DNA from 3 places in the Streptomyces sp. NPDC048523 genome. Region 3 is predicted to be linked to each of the others. Evidence: riboswitches for the same ligand, from Rfam matches in the RefSeq annotation. Region 3 holds a riboswitch; each other region holds the start of a gene.
The links. A riboswitch is a leader RNA that binds a small molecule or an ion and turns the genes downstream of it on or off. The one in region 3 is predicted to bind thiamine pyrophosphate.
Positions count from the first base shown of each region.

Region 1: it holds a riboswitch for thiamine pyrophosphate, as region 3 does, so the genes downstream of both, thiO (glycine oxidase ThiO) here and ACGFWE_RS36120 (thiamine ABC transporter substrate-binding protein) in region 3, are expected to answer to the same signal.
Region 2: it holds a riboswitch for thiamine pyrophosphate, as region 3 does, so the genes downstream of both, thiC (phosphomethylpyrimidine synthase ThiC) here and ACGFWE_RS36120 (thiamine ABC transporter substrate-binding protein) in region 3, are expected to answer to the same signal.

Region 1 covers NZ_JBICWQ010000002.1:230,018-236,303, reverse strand. Annotated here, with positions in the region: gene pknB (Stk1 family PASTA domain-containing Ser/Thr kinase) at 1-1,054, opposite strand, end outside; gene ACGFWE_RS10010 (thiazole synthase) at 1,203-2,000, opposite strand; gene thiS (sulfur carrier protein ThiS) at 2,004-2,204, opposite strand; gene thiO (glycine oxidase ThiO) at 2,201-3,364, opposite strand; TPP riboswitch at 3,362-3,473, opposite strand; gene ACGFWE_RS09995 (hypothetical protein) at 3,526-3,876, shown strand; gene ACGFWE_RS09990 (FAD-dependent oxidoreductase) at 3,909-5,129, shown strand; gene ACGFWE_RS09985 (hypothetical protein) at 5,222-5,389, shown strand; gene ACGFWE_RS09980 (Rv2175c family DNA-binding protein) at 5,776-6,147, shown strand; gene thiE (thiamine phosphate synthase) at 6,242-6,286, shown strand, end outside.
Region 2 covers NZ_JBICWQ010000005.1:200,970-207,255, forward strand. Annotated here, with positions in the region: gene ACGFWE_RS26480 (hypothetical protein) at 1-6, shown strand, start outside; gene thiC (phosphomethylpyrimidine synthase ThiC) at 96-1,874, opposite strand; TPP riboswitch at 1,867-2,056, opposite strand; gene ACGFWE_RS26490 (YibE/F family protein) at 2,362-3,861, shown strand; gene ACGFWE_RS26495 (SsgA family sporulation/cell division regulator) at 4,587-5,024, opposite strand; gene ACGFWE_RS26500 (IclR family transcriptional regulator) at 5,122-5,859, opposite strand.
Region 3 covers NZ_JBICWQ010000009.1:114,217-120,502, forward strand. Annotated here, with positions in the region: gene ACGFWE_RS36110 (hypothetical protein) at 1-752, opposite strand, end outside; gene rlmN (23S rRNA (adenine(2503)-C(2))-methyltransferase RlmN) at 1,015-2,121, shown strand; TPP riboswitch at 2,149-2,256, shown strand; gene ACGFWE_RS36120 (thiamine ABC transporter substrate-binding protein) at 2,253-3,323, shown strand; gene ACGFWE_RS36125 (iron ABC transporter permease) at 3,299-4,969, shown strand; gene ACGFWE_RS36130 (ABC transporter ATP-binding protein) at 4,969-5,994, shown strand; gene ACGFWE_RS36135 (maleylpyruvate isomerase family mycothiol-dependent enzyme) at 6,020-6,286, shown strand, end outside.

The DNA.
Region 1 (6,286 bases), on a different contig from region 3:
AACCGCCCGAGGAGCGGCCACGCCGGGACGGCGGGAGCGGGGGACTCTCCAGGACGCTGGTGCGGTGGTACACCGGCTCGGGTTCGTCCTCGTTGACCGGCAGCAGACGCGGCACCGTCAGGGCGCGCGGGATCACGCTCGTGCTGTTCTCGGCGCCGGCGTACTCCACCGACAGCGCCTGCGGCGGCACCGCGTCCAGCTGGTCGGCGCTCAGCCGGCCATACGCCTCGCGGGTCTGCGCGAGCAGTGCCACGGCGTCGTACGGACGCAGATCCGGGGTGCGGGCGGTGGCCGACGCGACCAGTTCGTCCAGTTCGTACGGCAGCCCCGGGACCACGGCCGAGGGAGGTGGGACATCCTCGTGGAGGTGCTTGTAGAGGACTATGGCGGGGGAGTCGCCGTCGTGCGGCTGGCTGCCGGTCAGCATCTCGTACAGGACGACACCGCACGCGTACACGTCGACGCGGGCGTCCGCGGCGCCCGGCTGCTCGATCTGCTCGGGTGAGAGATAGGACACGGTGCCGAGGACGGCTCCGGTGCTGCTCGTCACCGTGTTGACCGACCGCACGAGACCGAAGTCGGCGACCTTGACCCGGCCGTCGTCCCCTATCAGGACGTTCTCCGGCTTCATGTCCCGGTGCACGAAACCGGCGCGGTGCGCGGCGCCGAGCGCGGCGAGCACCGGTTCCAGGATGTCCAGGGCGGCGCGCGGCTGCAGGGCCCCGCGCTCGCGCAGCACGTCACGCAGGGTGCAGCCGGCGACGTACTCCATGGCGAGATAGACGTACGACCCGTCGGTGCCCTGGTCGAAGACCTGCACCACGTTGGGGTGGGCGAGCCGGGCGACGGACTTGGCCTCCCGGATGAACCGCTCGACGAAGGTCCCGTCCGCCGCGAGCGCGGGGTGCATCACCTTGAGCGCGAGCACGCGGTCCAGGCGGGTGTCCAGGGCCCGGTAGACCGTGGCCATCCCGCCGACCGCGATCCGCGCGTCCACGCGGTAGCGGCCGTCGAGCACCTGCCCGACCAGCGGGTCCTGAAGGGTCGTATCCACGCAGGCGAGTGTACGAGCCGCCGCTGACAGTCGATTCGGTTCGACCCGATCGGGGCGGTACTGCAGCCGAGCTGTGACGAGGATCGCACGTGGGGGACGCGCGCCTCTCGAGGCAGGTGCACCGGACGCATTCAGCCCTGGGTGCGACTCACTGAAAAGCCGGCCGCTCCGGATCCAACGCCGCCAGGCCCTCCGCAGGAGACGACGCCTGCGCGAAGTGCCGCCGGGGAATCCGCCCTGCCCGCCGCGCCAGCCGCCCCGCCTCCACCGCGTGCCGCATCGCGTGCGCCATCAGCTCGGGCTCCTGCGCCCGCGTCACCGCCGAGGCGAGCATCACACCCGCGCACCCCAGTTCCATCGCCAGGGCCGCGTCCGACGCCGTGCCCGCCCCCGCGTCCAGGATCACCGGCACGCGCGCGTGCTCGACGATCAGCTGGAAGTTGTGCGGGTTGCGGATGCCGAGGCCGGAGCCGATCGGCGAGCCCAGCGGCATGATCGCCGCGCAGCCCACGTCCTCCAGCTTGCGGGCGAGCACGGGGTCGTCGTTCGTGTACGGCAGCACCGTGAAGCCGTCGTCGACCAGCGTCTCCGCCGCGTCCAGCAGCTCTATGGGGTCCGGCAGCAGGGTGCGCTCGTCGGCGATGACCTCCAGTTTGACCAGGTCCGTGCCGAGCGCCTCGCGCGCGAGGCGGGCCGTCAGGACCGCCTCCCCGGCGGTGAAACAGCCCGCCGTGTTCGGGAGCACCCGGATGCCGAGCTTCTCCAGCACGGACAGCACCGAGCCGTGCACCGAAGGGTTCACCCGCCGCATCGCGACCGTCGTCAGCTCCGTGCCGGAGGCGACCAGCGCCCGCTCCAGCACCTCCGGGCTGGGCGCGCCGCCCGTGCCCATGATCAGCCGGGACGAGAAGGACGTACCGCCGATGGCAAAGGGATCGTCGGCCATGGGTCAGCCTCCTTGGACGGCGGTGAGGACTTCCACGCGGTCTCCCTCGGCGAGGGGCGTCGAGGGCCACTGCGTGCGCGGGACGACGGTCTCGTTGAGCGCGGCGGCCACCCCGGAGGGCGCCGGCGTCAGCGCCCGTACGACGATGTCGAGAGCCGTGCCGGGAGCGAACTCCCTCGGCTCTCCGTTGACGGAGATGTTCATACCGGCTGCTCCAGGAGCTCCGTGGCGGCGAAGCGCCTCGGGGTGAACGGGCGTGCCACGTCGGGGAGCTCACCGGTCGTCAGGACGTGCGCCATGGCGTCCCCGGTGATCGGCGTGAGCAGCACGCCATTGCGATAGTGGCCGGTCGCGAGCACCAGCCCGGCCAGTTCCGTGGGTCCGAGCAGCGGGGCGTTGTCCGGGGAGCCCGGGCGCAGTCCCGCGCGGGTCTCTGTGAGCGGCAGTTCGGTGATGCCGGGGACGAGTTCGTGGGCGTCCCGCAGCAGCTCGTACACCCCGCCCGCGGTCACCGTCGTGTCCCACCCCAGCTCCTCGCTGGTCGCGCCGATCACCAGCTCGCCGTTCTCCCGCGGCACCAGATAGACCTGGCTGCCGCGGACCACGGCCCGCACCGTGCGGCTCAGGAAGGGCGCGTAGCGCGGAGGAACGGTCAGCCGGAGCACCTGGCCCTTGACGGGCCGTACCGGGGGCAGGACGTCCGCGGGGATCCCTTCGAGGCGGCCGCTGAGGCTTCCGGCGGCGAGCACCACCTGGCCCCCGCCCAGCTCGTCGCCGTCAGTCGTGGTGACCCCCGCGGCCCGGTCCCCCGCGACACGGAGGCCCTTGGCCCACGCGCGGTGGAAGACGACACCCGCCTGCTCGCACGCGGCCAGCAACGCGCGCGTGAGGCGGCGCGGATCGATCTGGTGGTCGCCGTCCACCCGCAGCCCGCCCCGCACCCCGGGCGCGAGCATCGGCTCCAGCCGACGGCACTCCCGGCCGGACAGCCACTCCGACTCCAGCCCCGACTGCCGCTGGAGCGCGTGCAGTTCGCGCAGGTGGGCGCGGTCGTCGGCGTCCAGGGCGACGGCGAGCGTGCCGCACCGGCGGTAACCGAGATCCTGTCCGGTCAGTTCGGTGAGCTCGGCCACGAAGGCGGGATAGCGCTGGGCGGAGGCGAGGTTCAGGCCCAGCAGGGTCTGCTCGCCGTAGTGCAGTTCGGTGACCGCGGCCAGCATCCCGGCGGCCACCTGGGCGGCCCCGCCGCCCGGCTCGGGGTCCACGACGGCCGTGGTGAGACCGCGCTGCGCGGCCCGCCAGGCCGTGACCAGGCCGATGATGCCGCCCCCGACGACGAGGACGTCTGACGTACGTGAGGACATGGGCGTCCAGCCCCTCCCTTCGCCGGCATGACCCGGATCAGGTTCGTACGGTCGGAGGCCGCCAGCCTCCCTCTCAGCCCGGTGCGTCCGGGCTCCCGCGAGTGCTCTACGTTGGCCACCCTAGCCCGTGCCCGTGTGCCGCTGTAAGGGAGCCTCGCGCCATGTCCCGCTCGCTCGACGGTCTCGTCCTCGCCCCGGTGGCCGATCAGGCACCGGGTCAGGTGGGGACGCGGACCCGGTTCACCTACCACGAGAAGGACGGGGAGATCTGGGCCGAGTACGCGGGCGGCGACGTCGTACGCGGCCATCTCGTCGGCACGCGCGCGGGGGACCGTCTCGACTTCCGGTACGTCCAGCTCAAGCCCGACGGGACGACATCCTCCGGGCACTGTGTCTCGACGGTCGTGGAGCTTCCCGACGGCCGGGTGCGGCTGGAGGAGACGTGGGAGTGGGAGTCGCAGCCGGGCAGCGGGACGAGCGTTGTGGAGCAGGTCACGGAGCACGACTCCTGACTGACTGATTGTCAGGTGACTATGGTGATCAAATGAGCGAGCAGATGCAGGCGCAGGCGCAGCGGCGGGTGGTCGTGGTCGGCGCGGGCATGGCCGGGGTGCAGACCGCGGTCGCCCTGCGTGAACAGGGCTTCACGGGAACCGTCACGCTGATCGGCGCGGAGCCCCATCAGCCGTACGACCGTCCGCCGCTCTCCAAGGCCGTGCTGCTGGGCAAGGCCGAGGGATCCGCCTTCGACCTTGACTTCGAGGCCCTCGGCATCGAACTGCAGCTCGGCCGCGAGGCACTGGGCGTGCGCCCCGACGCGCACGAGCTGGACACCGAGGCCGGGCCCTGCCCGTACGACGTCCTGGTCATCGCCACCGGCGCCGAGCCGATCCGGCTGCCCGGCACGGAGGGCGTGCCCGGCGTGCATCTGCTGCGCACCCTCGACGACGCCGAGCGGCTGCGCCCCGTGCTCGCCCGGCAGCACGACATCGTGGTCGTCGGCGCGGGCTGGATCGGCGCCGAGTTCGCCACCGCCGCGCGTGAGTCGGGCTGCGCGGTGACGGTCGTGGAAGCCGCCGACCGGCCCCTCGCGGGCGCGCTGCCCGCCGAGGTGGCCGCGCCGATGGCCTCCTGGTACGCCGACGCCGGGGCCGATCTGCGGACGAACGCGCGCGTGGAGCGCGTCGAGCCGGGCGCGGTCGTCCTGGACGACGGTTCCCGGGTGGCCGCGGGCGCTGTGGTGGTCGGTATCGGCGCCCGGCCCGCCACGGCCTGGCTCGCCCGTTCCGGCATCGAGCTGGGCGCCCACCGCGAGGTCCTCGCCGACGACCGGCTGCGCACCTCCGCGCCGGACGTCTACGCGGTCGGCGACTGCGCCTCCTTCCCCTCGGCGAGGTACGGCGAGCGCCTGCTGGTCCACCACTGGGACAACGCCCTCCAGGGCCCCCGCACGGTGGCCGCCGACATCCTGGGCGAGACCCCCACGGTCTACGACCCGGTCCCGTACTTCTGGTCCGAGCAGTTCGGCCGCTTCGTCCAGTACGCCGGCCACCACGCGTCCGCCGACACGACCCTGTGGCGCGGCGAGCCGTCCGGTCCCGCCTGGACGGTGTGCTGGCTGCGCGAGAACCGCCTGGTGGCCCTCCTGGCGGTGGGCCGGCCCCGCGACCTGGCCCAGGGCCGCCGCCTGATCGAGGCGGGCACGGAGATGGACCCGGAACTCCTGGCAGACCCGGCGAGACCGCTCAAGGCGGCGACGGCGTAGGCGGCCCGGGCCCGGCGATTCCGGAGCGGCGAGGGCGTGGGCGGCCCGGTCCGGCCACGGAGGTCGGCGATGGCACCGGCAAGGTCGCCCCGGTGAAGGCCTCCGGCAAGGGCGACGAGTCCGTCGCCTTCTCCGTCGCCTCCGACATGGACGACGAGGCGACCGGACCCCGTATGCCGCCGCCGGCGACCACGGCGGAGGCGGACCACCGTGTCGTGACCCGGGCAAGGCCCTTCCGTCGCGGCGGCGCAGTCGGGTGATGCTTGACGCGCCTGACCTGCCGGCGGTCACGCTTTCGGCCGTCTGGGCAGGGTGTCGGCGACGGGTCGCGGTCGGCGAATTGCGGTGCCGGGTCGCTCGGCGGCGCGGCCTGGGGGTGCCTGATGCCCCTGACCTGCCGGCGCCACGCTTGGGCTTTCCGGGCGAGGCGCCGCGCAATCGGACGCCACCGGCGATCACAATGGCGCGTCGGCCGGCGGCTTGGTCCGGTGGCGCGACCCGGTACTGCTCGATGCCCCTGACCTGCTGCCGGCCTCTCTTTCGGCCCCTGGGCCACCCTGACCGCACCCGGCGATCAGCCATTCCGTCGCCCCGTCGGAGGTGCCCCGGCTTCCGACTGTCAGTGCGGGATGGCACGCTTAATCCCGTGACCGAGATTGACGCAAAGATCGATGCTCTCGTCCCCGCCTGGCTCACCCTCCCCGACATCGCAGAGATGCTCGATGTCGAGGTGACGCGTGTGCGGCAGCTGGTCAAGGAGGGCCAGCTCATCGCCGTACGCCGTGGTGAGAACCGCGCGCTGCACGTGCCCGCCGCCTTCATCGACGTGGCCGAGCAGAAGGTCGTCAAGGGCCTGACCGGGACCCTGACGCTCCTGAGGGACGACGGCTTCACCGACGAAGAGATGCTGGAGTGGCTCTTCACGCCCGACGACAGCCTGCCCGGCACCCCCGCGCAGGCCCTGAGCGAGAATCGCGGCACGGAGGTGAAGCGCCGGGCCCAGGCGCTCGCCGTCTGATCCGAACCACACCGGCGTACGGGCCGTGACCACCGAGGCCACGGCCACGGTCCGGCACGGCCCGTACGCCACCGAACCCGGGGGAGACACACGCATGCCCGACACCGCCCGCACCCAGCTCGCCGACGCCCGCGTGTAC
Region 2 (6,286 bases), on a different contig from region 3:
GAGTAACTCCCGGCAGTCCCTCGGCTTGCGCCCCCACCGCGGGGAGCGCAAGCCGAAGACCCGGCCACGGGCCACCCGCCGACGGCTCGCCTACATCAGTCGGCGATCGGCAGATAGACCCGGTTGCCCGCCGCCGCGAACTCCTTCGACTTCTGCGCCATCCCCTCCTCGATCTCCTCCTGACTGCCGCCGTGACGGCGGCGGATGTCCTGGGAGATCTTCATCGAGCAGAACTTCGGCCCGCACATGGAGCAGAAGTGGGCCGTCTTGGCCGGTTCGGCCGGGAGGGTCTCGTCGTGGAACTCCCGGGCCGTGTCGGGGTCGAGGGCCAGGTTGAACTGGTCCTCCCAGCGGAACTCGAAGCGGGCGTCGGAGAGGGCGTCGTCCCACTCCTGGGCGCCTGGGTGTCCCTTGGCGAGGTCGGCCGCGTGGGCGGCGATCTTGTAGGTGATGACACCCGTCTTGACGTCGTCACGGTTGGGCAGGCCCAGGTGCTCCTTGGGCGTGACGTAGCAGAGCATCGCGGTGCCCCACCAGGCGATCATCGCGGCACCGATGCCGGAGGTGATGTGGTCGTAGGCCGGCGCGACGTCGGTGGTCAGCGGGCCGAGCGTATAGAACGGAGCTTCATCGCAGATCTCCTGCTGAAGGTCGATGTTCTCCTTGATCTTGTGCATCGGGACGTGTCCCGGGCCCTCGATCATGGTCTGTACGTTGAAACGCTTCGCGATCCGGTTGAGTTCCCCGAGCGTGCGCAACTCCGCGAACTGCGCCTCGTCGTTGGCGTCCGCGATCGAGCCGGGCCTGAGGCCGTCGCCCAGCGAGTACGTGACGTCGTAGGCGGCGAGGATCTCGCACAGTTCCTCGAAGTTCTCGTACAGGAACGACTCCTTGTGATGCGCGAGGCACCAGGCCGCCATGATCGAGCCGCCGCGCGAGACGATGCCCGTCTTGCGGTTCGCGGTCAGAGGTACGTACGCCAGGCGCACGCCCGCGTGGACCGTCATGTAGTCCACGCCCTGCTCGGCCTGCTCGATGACCGTGTCCTTGTAGATCTCCCAGGTCAGCTCCTCGGCGCGACCGTCGACCTTCTCGAGAGCCTGGTAGAGCGGCACCGTGCCGATGGGGACGGGGGAGTTGCGCAGCACCCACTCGCGGGTGGTGTGGATGTTGCGGCCGGTGGACAGGTCCATGACCGTGTCGGCTCCCCACCGGGTCGCCCAGGTCATCTTCTCGACCTCCTCCTCGATGGAGGAGGTCACCGCGGAATTGCCGATGTTGGCGTTGACCTTCACCAGGAACCGCTTGCCGATGATCATCGGCTCGATCTCCGGGTGGTTGACGTTCGCCGGCAGCACCGCGCGCCCCGCCGCGATCTCCTCACGCACGACCTCGGGAGAGACGTTCTCCCGGATGGCCACGTACTCCATCTCCGGTGTGACCTCGCCGCGGCGGGCGTAGGCGAGCTGCGTGACCGCCTTGCCGTCACGGCTACGGCGCGGCTGGCGGGACCTCCCCGGGAAGACCGCGTCGAGGTTGCGGAGACCACCCCGCGGTGAGGTGTGCTTGATCCCGTCGTCCTCCGGGCGCATGGGACGGCCCGCGTACTCCTCGGTGTCCCCGCGGGCGATGATCCAGTTCTCCCGCAGTGGCACGAGGCCCCGGCGGACGTCCGTCTCGGTGAGCGGATCGGTGTACGGGCCCGACGTGTCGTACAGCGTGACCGACTGCCCGTTGGTGAGGTGCACCTGACGGACCGGCACCCGCAGATCGGGGCGAGAGCCCTCGATGTACGCCTTGTGCCAGCCGGTGGACTTCCCGGCCTCCCCGTCGAGCTGGTCGGAGGCAGGCGTGCGCGCGTCCTTGATGGTCATGAGACCTACTCCCTACGCCGGCATTACCCGGTAACAGGTTCGGCGGTCGACGCAGCGGCTTCCGTCTGCCGACGCTTCGTGGGGAACATCACTCGGTCGAGATGACGTTCCACGTGAAACATCGCTGGGACGGAGGTCAGCGCCCTCTCAGCCCGGTGCTCCGAGCTCCCGCGTGTACAAAGGTGGCTCCACGCTAGCGTCACTTCGGGCGCGGTGAACAGAGGGCCCCTGTCGTTCTTGCGATGATCGGTCGGTGACCACGACGCATCAGCCTCCTTACCCGCCTCCCGAGCCTCCGCGCCGACCGGGCTCCGGAAACGGCCTTGGGCCCGGCCCCGGCAGCAGTTCCCGCGGCGGCTTCGGAGACGGCCGGGGCGGCCGCCTGGCCGGTGAGACCGGCGGCCGGCGCGAGCATGAACATGAGCACGATGGCGGCTATGGCGGCGGTCACGGCTACGGCCACGGGCAGGGCGCGAGTCACGGCGGCCTGGGCAGCGATGGCAGCCTGGGGGGTGGCGACGGCGGCCATGGCGGCGAGGGACACGGGCAGGGTTCCGGTGACGGGCAGGGTTCCGGTGACGAGCGAGGTCCCGGTGACGCGCACGGGCATGGGAGCGGGCCCGGTTCCGGCGGTGGGCACGGCCACTCGCACAGTCATGGCCATGGACCGGCAACTCCCGTATCCAAGCACCTGCGCAAGGTCATCGCGGCGATCCTCATCCCGTTCGGCGTAGCCGTGATGGTGGGGCTCGCGGTGCTGTGGCCCGGCGGCGCCCCGGCACACGAACGCACCGGAGTCGGCTTCGACCGGCAGACCCAGCAGGCCACGGTCACCAAGGTCGTGAGTGTCAGCTGCAAGTCGGTGAACGCCTCGGGTGAGGCCCCCACCGGGGACACCTCAACCGCCGAGGGCTCCTCCGCCGAGCAACGGGCGAACGGCACCTGCAAGAAGGCGACGATCCGGGTCGACACCGGCGACGACAAGGGCCGCACCTTCACGGAGATCGTCCAGCCGGACCAGTCACGGCAGTTGCACGAGGGCGAGAAGGTCGTGGTCGCGTACGAGCCCTCCGCGCCCAGGGACTTGCAGTACTCGGTCGCCGACGTGAACCGCAGGTTCCCGATGGGGCTGCTCGCCAGTATCTTCGCGCTCGCCGTCGTGGTCGTCGGGCGGCTGCGCGGAGTCATGGCGCTGGTCGCGCTGGCCATCAGCTTCATGGTGCTGAACTTCTTCATCCTGCCCGCGATCCTCCAGGGCTCGAACCCACTGCTCGTGGCGGTGATCGGGGCGAGCGCCATCATGCTGATCGCCCTCTATCTGTGCCACGGTCTGTCGGCCCGGACCTCCGTGGCGGTACTGGGGACGCTGATCTCGCTGGTGCTGATCGGTACCCTCGGCTCGCAGTTCATCGGCTGGGCAGCGCTGACGGGCAACACGGACGACAACACCGGGCTCATCCACGGCCTGTACCCGTCGATCGACATGAGTGGTCTGCTGCTCGCCGGCGTCATCATCGGCTCGCTCGGTGTCTTGGACGACGTGACGGTCACGCAGACCTCGGCGGTCTGGGAGCTGCACGAGGCCAACCCGACGATGGGCTGGCGGGGGCTGTACCGCGCGGGTATCCGGATCGGCCGCGACCACATCGCGTCCGTCGTCAACACCCTCGTCCTCGCCTACGCCGGCGCGGCGCTGCCGCTGCTGCTGCTCTTCTCGATCGCGCAGTCCAGCGTGGGGGGCGTGGCCAACAGCGAGTTGGTGGCGGAGGAGATCGTGCGCACGCTGGTCGGCTCGATCGGCCTCGTTGCCTCGGTACCGGTCACCACGGTGCTCGCGGCCCTGGTGGTCTCGGCCGACCGACCGGGGACGGAGGCGGAGGCAACGGGGACGTCTGCAGCCGTACCGGCCACCAGTACAAGCGCGGGCACGGCCGACCGCCGCCCGGCAATGGGACGCGGGGGGAAGGGGCGGCGACGCAAGCACTGAGTGGGGACGAGGGGGTGGGCCGGAGTTCCGGTTCCCGGACTCCGATCCAGGTTCCGGATTCCGGGTCCTGCCATCGGAATCCGTTCCGGATATCCCGGCCACCGGCTCCCGGCTTCCGGCATCCGGTCCGCGTTCCAGCTCCCGGACTCGCTCTGAGTCCCCTGCGCTGGTGCTCTGGTTCCGGACTGCCCTCCCCGGTTCCCGGCTCACGTTCTCACGGCTCACGGTTCCCAGCTCACGGCTCACGGCTCACGGCTCACGGCTCACGGCTCACGGCTCACGGCTGCAAACTTTCGGTTGCGGCCCGGGTTCTCGGATCCCGCCTCATGCCTGGGGGCTCCGATTCCGGTCTGGCTCCCAGTCCCCGCTCCCGTCTACTGGTCTCAGTTCCCCGGGCTCAGCTCCGAGTCCCGGCTCTCAGGCTGCGGTTCCAGTGTTTCCAGGCACTGTTCTCGGATCTTCGGCTCCTCGACTCGTCCAAGGAGACCCGCTCGCCATAGCACCTGTGCGTACGCGCACTGGATCACGCCACATCGCTTCCACCCCCCACGCCGGCCTCTCGCCGGGCACCGCCGTCAGGATTCGCCACGTCCACACCTCGGCAGAAACACCACGCAGGCCTGATCCACCCTGCACTCCACCAGACCGTCCCCGCCCCGGCAGAAGCGTTCCTGCACCCTCCCACCCTTTGACGAAGGAAGCCGCCACCCCGCCGCCGTAAGAGGTCAGCCCGCGCTCTGCTCCTCCGCCAGGATCCGGTCCAGTGCCTCGTCTAGATGCGTGTCGAAATCGGCCAGCGCGGTCTCCTGGCCCAGCGGCACCAGCTTGTCGGTACGGTCGAGGAAGGCAATGATCGGCGCCGTCGACGAGCGGAACAGGGCCTGGTCGCCACCGACCTGAAGCCTGATCAGGACATCGCCCAGTAGGTCGGAACCGGCGGGCGCGACCCGTACATCGCCCTCCCCGCAGGGCCGCCCCACCCCGTCGATCAACAGCTCGCGACCGAAAGCCCAGGTCACTGGGGCATCGCCCGGGAGATGGAAAGTCAACCGGACCGCGTAGGGATCGCAGGCCTCGTAGCCGAGCTCCACCGGAATACGGAAGGAGAGCTCCTCCGACACGAGAAAGCTCATCATGACCTCTGCCTGTACGGACTCGCGCATCGCCTACCCCGTCATCTGCCTTCGTCGGCCGGAACTGATCCCTCTGACATTGAGGCATCTTGCTGAACGTGAGCAACAGATCACAAGGAGTGAGTTTTCAGATACTGATAGAGATCGCGAGCGAACCCATCAGACGACCGATTTCCTCTTGCAATTGCTGGGTGGCGGCCAGCAATCGGTCCGCCTGATGGACGGGCAGCGAAATGGCCATCGTTGACGCTGCGTTACCCAGCGTGATCGGAATCGCCGCACACACCGTCCCCAGCGCATACTCCTGACGCTCGATCACCGGGCCCATCCGCGCGGTCCGTTCCAGGCGCCGGAGCAGGCTGTGGCCGTCGCGGACGGTGTACGGCGTGATGGACTGCACGGGGTACCGGTCAAGGTGGTCACGCCGGGCCTCGTCGTCGAGCTGGGCGAGCAGACACTGCCCGATGGCGTGCGCATGCCCTGTCTCACGGAAGTCGGCCCACTCCTCGACTGCCGGGCTGCCGGGGCTGTCGGAGACACAGAGGACCTCGATCTCTCCGTCCCGGTACTGCGCGTAGTACACCGGCACGCCGATCAGATCGCGCCAGTGCGCAAGCGCCTCGACGACGGTGCTGCGACGTTTCTGCTCGGCTCCACTGCTGCTCAGCCGCTCGGCCGCCTCCCCAAGGAAGAACAAGCCCTTGTCGCGACGCAGATAGCCCTCGTGCACGAGGGTGCGGAGCAGGTGGTACGCCGTGGGGAGCGCCAGCCCGGTCTCGCGGGCGAGTTGTTTGGCGGGGGCTCCGTGCTCGTGCTCCGCGACGGATTCGAGCAGGCGCATCGCACGCTGGACGGACCCGATCAGGGTCGCGGAGTGGGCCTGATCAGGAGGTTCGGAGGAGGGCCCCGCGTGCCGCTGGACGGGGGCTGACGCCCGTACCGGGCCCGTTGGCCGCGCGGGAGCGGACGGCTGTGCGGGAGCCGACGCCTGGACCGGGTCCATCGGTCCGGCGGGAGGGGGTGGCTGTACCGGGCCCGTCGGCCGGGCCGGAGCAGGGGGCTGTACCGATGCCGAGGCCCGTGCGGGAGCTGTCGGCTGGGCAGGAGCTACCGGATTTCCAGGAGCCGTCGGTCGTACCGAAGCCGACGCCCGTACTGGGTCCATCGGCCGGGCCGGAGCAGATGGCTGTACCGAAGCCGGTGACCGTCCCGGAGCTGTCGGCTGGGCGGGAGCTGCCGGACCTCCCGTAGCTGCCGGACCTCCAGGAGCCGTCGTTCGTTCCGAAGCCGTC
Region 3 (6,286 bases):
AGAGCAAAAATACCCCGACAGTCTGGATGCTTTGCGTATCTGTTCCAGTCAATTGCAAGTTCTTCGCCCACTCTCCTATCGGTAAGTGATTCACGTGTCATCTTCGTCTCGACAACAATGCCAACTGTTGGCAGGAGGAAGTCAACCCGAGACCGGCCGCCTCCATGCTCCGGTACGTAGTCCTCTGGGCGGACATCGTCGTACATCAAACGAAGACAAGCACCCACCAGCACCTGTAGATCTTCTTCCTTTTGGATCGTGGGTGGTGGCACGTTCGGCTTCTTTGAGTTTTGCAAGGACTGCAAAAAACTCGGGAACCTGGTGAACGCTTCTGCGATTTCCGCCAGCAGTGGGGAGACCTCGGCGACTGTGTAGATCTCCGCCTGAAGCAGTGAGCGTTGAGTGTGGAAACATTCGAGGAAAGTCGAAGAATACGGATGGGACCACTTCGGAAATGGCGAATCTGGCGATGTGGGATCGTAGAATTGGTTCACTTCTAGAGGCTTTGCAAGGAACGACTTGATTCGTTTGATAACCGCGCCGCCTTCGTACATATCTTTGAACTGCTCGCGGGAAATCTCTGAGATGAGGGGGGTGGCTCGCACGTACCAAGACTGATACCTCTCCTGCCCTGCCCTTAGCTCGTCTCGCGTTACAGTTCCTCGCTGTTGCCATTTAGAAACAAGTGATTCGATTTCGTAGGCCTCATCGACCAGTCGTTCGATTTCTGCACGCCTATTTGTCGACATCATTGCGACGGCACCTTCCTCTCAATGGATCATTAGCATCCCAGACGGCACCGACATCGAGGGGTCGACCGGAAGGCCAGCATGGTCGAGACGGGACTACCTCGGGGTTCTGGCAGTTGAAGGCATGGCTAAGTCCTGGGCCGTCCCTGGGCCGTCCCTGGGCCGTCCGAAGCCGACCAACGTCGACAGTCGGCACCCACGGGTGACCACCCCCACCCCGCTCTGGCCTGGGCTCCGCGAGTTGATCTGCCACACTGGAAGGGTTATGCCTGCACCCGGAGAACTCACTTTCATCGCCCCCCGCGGAGCCAAGAAGCCGCCGCGGCATCTCGCCGACCTCACGCCCGCCGAGCGCAAGGAGGTCGTGGCCGGGATCGGGGAGAAGCCGTTTCGTGCGAAGCAGCTCTCGCAGCACTACTTCGCGCGGTACGCGCACGACCCGGCGCAGTGGACGGACATCCCGGCGGGCTCGCGCGGCAAGCTCCAGGAGGCGTTGCTTCCCGAGCTGATGACCGTCGTACGGCATCTGTCGACCGACCAGGGGACCACGCGCAAGACGCTGTGGCGGCTGTTCGACGGGACGCTCGTGGAGTCGGTGCTGATGCGGTACCCGGACCGGGTGACCATGTGCATCAGCTCGCAGGCGGGCTGTGGCATGAACTGCCCCTTCTGTGCCACCGGGCAGGCCGGGCTCGATCGCAATCTGTCCACCGCCGAGATCGTGCATCAGATCGTGGACGGGATGCGGGCGCTGCGGGACGGGGAGGTTCCGGGCGGGCCCGCTCGGCTGTCCAACATCGTCTTCATGGGCATGGGTGAGCCGCTCGCCAACTACAAGCGTGTCGTCGGCTCCATTCGCGCGCTCACCGATCCCGCCCCCGACGGGCTCGGGCTCTCGCAGCGCGGTATCACCGTGTCGACCGTCGGGCTGGTGCCCGCGATCCAGCGGTTCTCCGACGAGGGCTTCAAGTGCCGGCTCGCGATCTCCCTGCACGCCCCCGACGACGAACTGCGCGACACCCTCGTCCCCGTGAACACGCGGTGGAAGGTGCGCGAGGTCCTCGACGCCGGGTTCGAGTACGTCGAGAAGAGCGGGCGCCGGCTGTCCATCGAGTACGCGCTGATCCGGGACATCAACGACCAGGCGTGGCGCGGTGACCGGCTGGGACGGCTGCTCAAGGGCAAGCCGGTACACGTCAACCTCATCCCGCTGAACCCGACTCCGGGGTCCAAGTGGACCGCCTCCCGGCCCGAGGACGAGAAGGCCTTCGTGGAGGCCATCGCCGCCCACGGTGTGCCGGTGACGGTCCGGGACACCCGTGGGCAGGAGATCGACGGGGCCTGTGGCCAGCTCGCGGCCACCGAGCGGTAGTCTGACGACCGTACGTACGTACATCTTCATATCCGACAGGGGAGCGCCACAGCGCTGAGAGTGCGGCAATCGGGCCGCAGACCCTCTGAACCTCGCCCAGGTCATTCTGGGTAGGAAGTTCGGTCATCACCGTGAACAACAAGAAGTTCTGTGCTGTCGTCGTCGGCCTGGGCCTGGTCACGCTGTCCGCGTGCGGCTCGTCGTCCGACGACTCCGCAAGCTCCGGCTCCAAGACCGTCACGCTCGTCAGCCACGACTCGTGGGCCGTCTCCAAGAGCGTCCTCGCCGACTTCGAGAAGAAGTCCGGCTACCGGGTCAAGGTCCTGGAGGACGGCGACGCCGGGCAGGCCGTCAACAAGGCGATCCTCACCAAGGACAACCCGCAGGGCGACGTCTTCTTCGGTGTCGACAACACGCTGCTGTCCCGCGCGCTCGACAACGGCCTCTTCCAGCCGTACGAGGCCAAGGGCGCCGATCGGATCAAGACCGGGTACCGGGTCGACGGGGACAAGGTCACGCCCATCGACACCGGTGACATCTGCGTCAACTACGACAAGGCCTACTTCACCGCGCACAAGCTCCAGCCGCCGACGTCGTACGACGATCTGATCAAGCCCGCCTACAAGAACCTCCTCGTCACCGAGAACGCCTCCACCTCCTCGCCGGGCCTCGGCTTCCTCCTCGGCACGGCCGCGAAGTACGGAGACGACGGCTGGCAGGGTTACTGGAAGAAGCTCAAGGCCAACGGCGTCAAGGTCGTCGACGGCTGGGAGCAGGCCTACAACGAGGAGTTCTCCGGTTCCGCCGGGGGCAAGAAGGCGAAGGCCGACCGGCCGCTCGTCGTGTCGTACGCCTCCTCGCCGCCCGCCGAGGTGATCTACGCCGACCCGAAGCCGAAGACCGCCCCCACCGGGGTCGCGCAGGGCACCTGCTTCCGGCAGATCGAGTACGCCGGACTGCTGAGCAACGCGAAGAACACCAAGGGCGGCAAGGCCCTCGTGGACTTCCTGCTCACCAAGGAGTTCCAGCAGGACATGCCGCTCAACATGTTCGTCTATCCGGTCATCGACGGCGCCCAGGTGCCGGCCGAGTTCACCGCCTACGGTCCGCAGGCCAAGGATCCCGAGACCATGGACCCGGCGAAGATCGCCGACAACCGTGACGACTGGGTCAAGTCATGGACCTCGCTCGTACTGAAGTAAGGCCCCGCAAGGGCGTCAAGAACGCGGCGGCCCGGCTCGGACTCGTGGCCGTGCCCGTCGCGTTCTTCGCCGTCTTCTTCGCCTATCCCGTCGCCGCGATCGTCACGCGCGGACTCAAGGCGGGCGGGACCTGGCATTTCGGCAGGATCGCCGACGTCCTCGCCCAGCCGGACATCCGGCACGTCCTGTGGTTCACCACCTGGCAGGCGCTCGCCTCCACCGCGCTCACGCTCCTGATCGCGCTCCCCGGCGCGTACGTCTTCGCGCGCTTCGACTTCCCCGGCAAGCAGATCCTGCGGGCCGTGGTCACCGTCCCCTTCGTGCTGCCGACGGTCGTCGTCGGTACGGCCTTCCTGGCGCTGGTGGGACGCGGCGGGCTGCTGGACGACCTGTGGGGCGTACGGCTGGACACCACCGTGTGGGCGATCCTGCTCGCGCATGTCTTCTTCAACTACGCGGTCGTCGTACGGACCGTCGGCGGCCTGTGGGCCCAGTTGGATCCGCGTCAGGAGGAGGCCGCGCGAATGCTGGGCGCGTCCCGGCTCCGGGCCTGGCGGACGGTCACGCTCCCGGCACTCGGGCCCGCCGTGGCCGCCGCCGCTCTCATGGTGTTCCTCTTCACCTTCACCTCCTTCGGCGTGGTGCAGATCCTCGGCGGGCCGACCTTCTCGACCCTCGAAGTGGAGATCTACCGGCAGACCTCCGAGATCTTCGACCTGTCCACGGCCGCCGTGCTGACGCTGATCCAGTTCGTCGCGGTGGGCGCGGTCCTCGCCCTGCACGCGTGGACCGTACGGCGCCGGGAGACCGCGCTGCGGCTCGTGGACGCGTCGCTGACCGCCCGGCGGCCGCGCGGCGCGGGGGAGCGGGGGTTGCTGGCCGGGGTCGTGGGCTGTGTCGCCGTACTCCTCGTGCTGCCGCTCGCGGTGCTCGTCCAGCGGTCGCTGGATGCCCCCGGCTTCGGCTACTACCGGGCGCTGACCCGCAGCGACGGCGGGATCTTCCTCGTCGCGCCGATCGAGGCGGTCGGGAACTCGCTGGAGTACGCCCTCGCCGCGACCGCCATCGCGGTGGCGGTCGGGGGCCTGGCGGCGGCCGCGCTGACGCGGCGGGACGCGGGGCGGTTCGTACGGGGCTTCGACGCGCTGCTGATGCTGCCGCTCGGGGTGTCCGCGGTGACCGTGGGCTTCGGGTTCCTGATCTCCCTCGACGAGCCGCCGCTGGACCTCAGGCAGTCCTGGATCCTGGTGCCGCTCGCCCAGGCGCTGGTCGGGGTGCCCTTCGTCGTGCGGACCATGCTGCCGGTGCTGCGGGCCGTGGACCACCGGCTGCGGGAGGCCGCGGCGGTGCTCGGGGCCTCCCCGTGGCGGGTGTGGCGGGAGGTCGATCTGCCCATGGTGCGGCGGGCGTTGCTGATCGCGGCGGGCTTCGCCTTCGCCGTGTCGTTGGGCGAGTTCGGGGCGACCGTGTTCATCGCACGGCCCGACAACCCGACCCTGCCGGTTGCCGTGGCCCGGCTGCTCGGGCGGGCCGGCGACCTCAACTACGGCCAGGCGATGGCCCTTTCGACGATCCTGATGGTGGTGTGCGCGGTGGCGCTGCTGGTGCTCGAACGGCTGCGGACCGACCGGACCGGGGAGTTCTGATGCTGCTGAGCCTCGAGGACGCGACGGTTCGGTTCGGCGGGCGGGCCGTCCTCGACGGGGTCGGTCTCGATGTCGCCGAGCACGAGCTCGTGTGTGTGCTCGGGCCCAGTGGCAGCGGGAAGTCGACACTGCTGCGGGCGGTCGCCGGGCTTCAACCTCTCGACGAGGGACGGGTCCTGCTCGACGGGCGTGACCAAGGCGGGGTGCCGGCGCACAGGCGCGGAGTCGGGCTGATGTTCCAGGACCATCAGCTGTTCCCACAGCGGGACGCGGGCGCCAACGTGGCCTTCGGGCTGCGGATGCAGGGGGTTTCCAGGGCTCGACAGGACGAGCGGGTGCGGGAGTTGCTCGACCTCGTCGGGCTTCCGGGGGCCGGTCGGCGGGCCGTCGCCGGACTCTCCGGGGGTGAGCAGCAGCGGGTCGCGCTGGCCCGGGCGCTCGCTCCCCGGCCCCGGCTGCTGATGCTCGACGAGCCGCTCGGGCAGCTGGACCGTTCCCTGCGGGAGCGGCTGGTCGTCGAACTGCGCGAGCTGTTCGGACGGTTGGGCACCACCGTGCTCGCGGTGACCCACGACCAGGGGGAGGCCTTCGCGCTCGCCGACCGGGTCGTGGTGATGCGGGACGGGCGGATCGCCCAGTCCGGTACGCCGCTCGAGGTGTGGCAGCGGCCGGCGGACGAGTTCGTGGCCCGCTTCCTCGGCTTCGAGAACGTGGTCGAGGGGACGGTGACGGGCGAGGCCGCGGACACGGTGTGGGGCAAGGTGCCGGTGCCTTCGGGAGCCGCCCAGGGGGCTCGGAGCGTGCTGGTGCGGCCCGCGGGGGTGCGGCTCGTGGCGGCCGACGAGGGGCTGCGCTGCACGGTCGGCGCGCGGACCTTCAAGGGCACGCATGTCGCCGTACACCTGCATCCCTCGGAAGGGGGCGGGCCGCGGCTGGAGGCCGCGTGTGCGCTGCGCGAGGCGCCGGAGGTGGGGGATGCGGTCGGGGTGGAGTTCGACGCCGCCGAAATTGTGGTGCTGGGCTGACGGGGGCGGCCCTACAGTGCGGGGCATGAGCCCGCTGTCACACGATCGCTATTGCGACGAGATCACCCATCAGGTCGGCCTGCTGAGGGCCGTGGTGACCTCCGGGGCCGATCTGTCCGTGACCGTGCCGACCTGCCCGGACTGGTCGTTGCAGCGGCTGGTGCGGCACACCGGGGGCGCCCTGCGCTGGGCGGAGTCGATGGTGCGGACCCGGGCGCGGGAGGCAGTTGCCGACGACAAGGTGCCGCTGGGGGAGGGGCCCGAGAACGCCGCCGATCTCGACGCGTGGCTC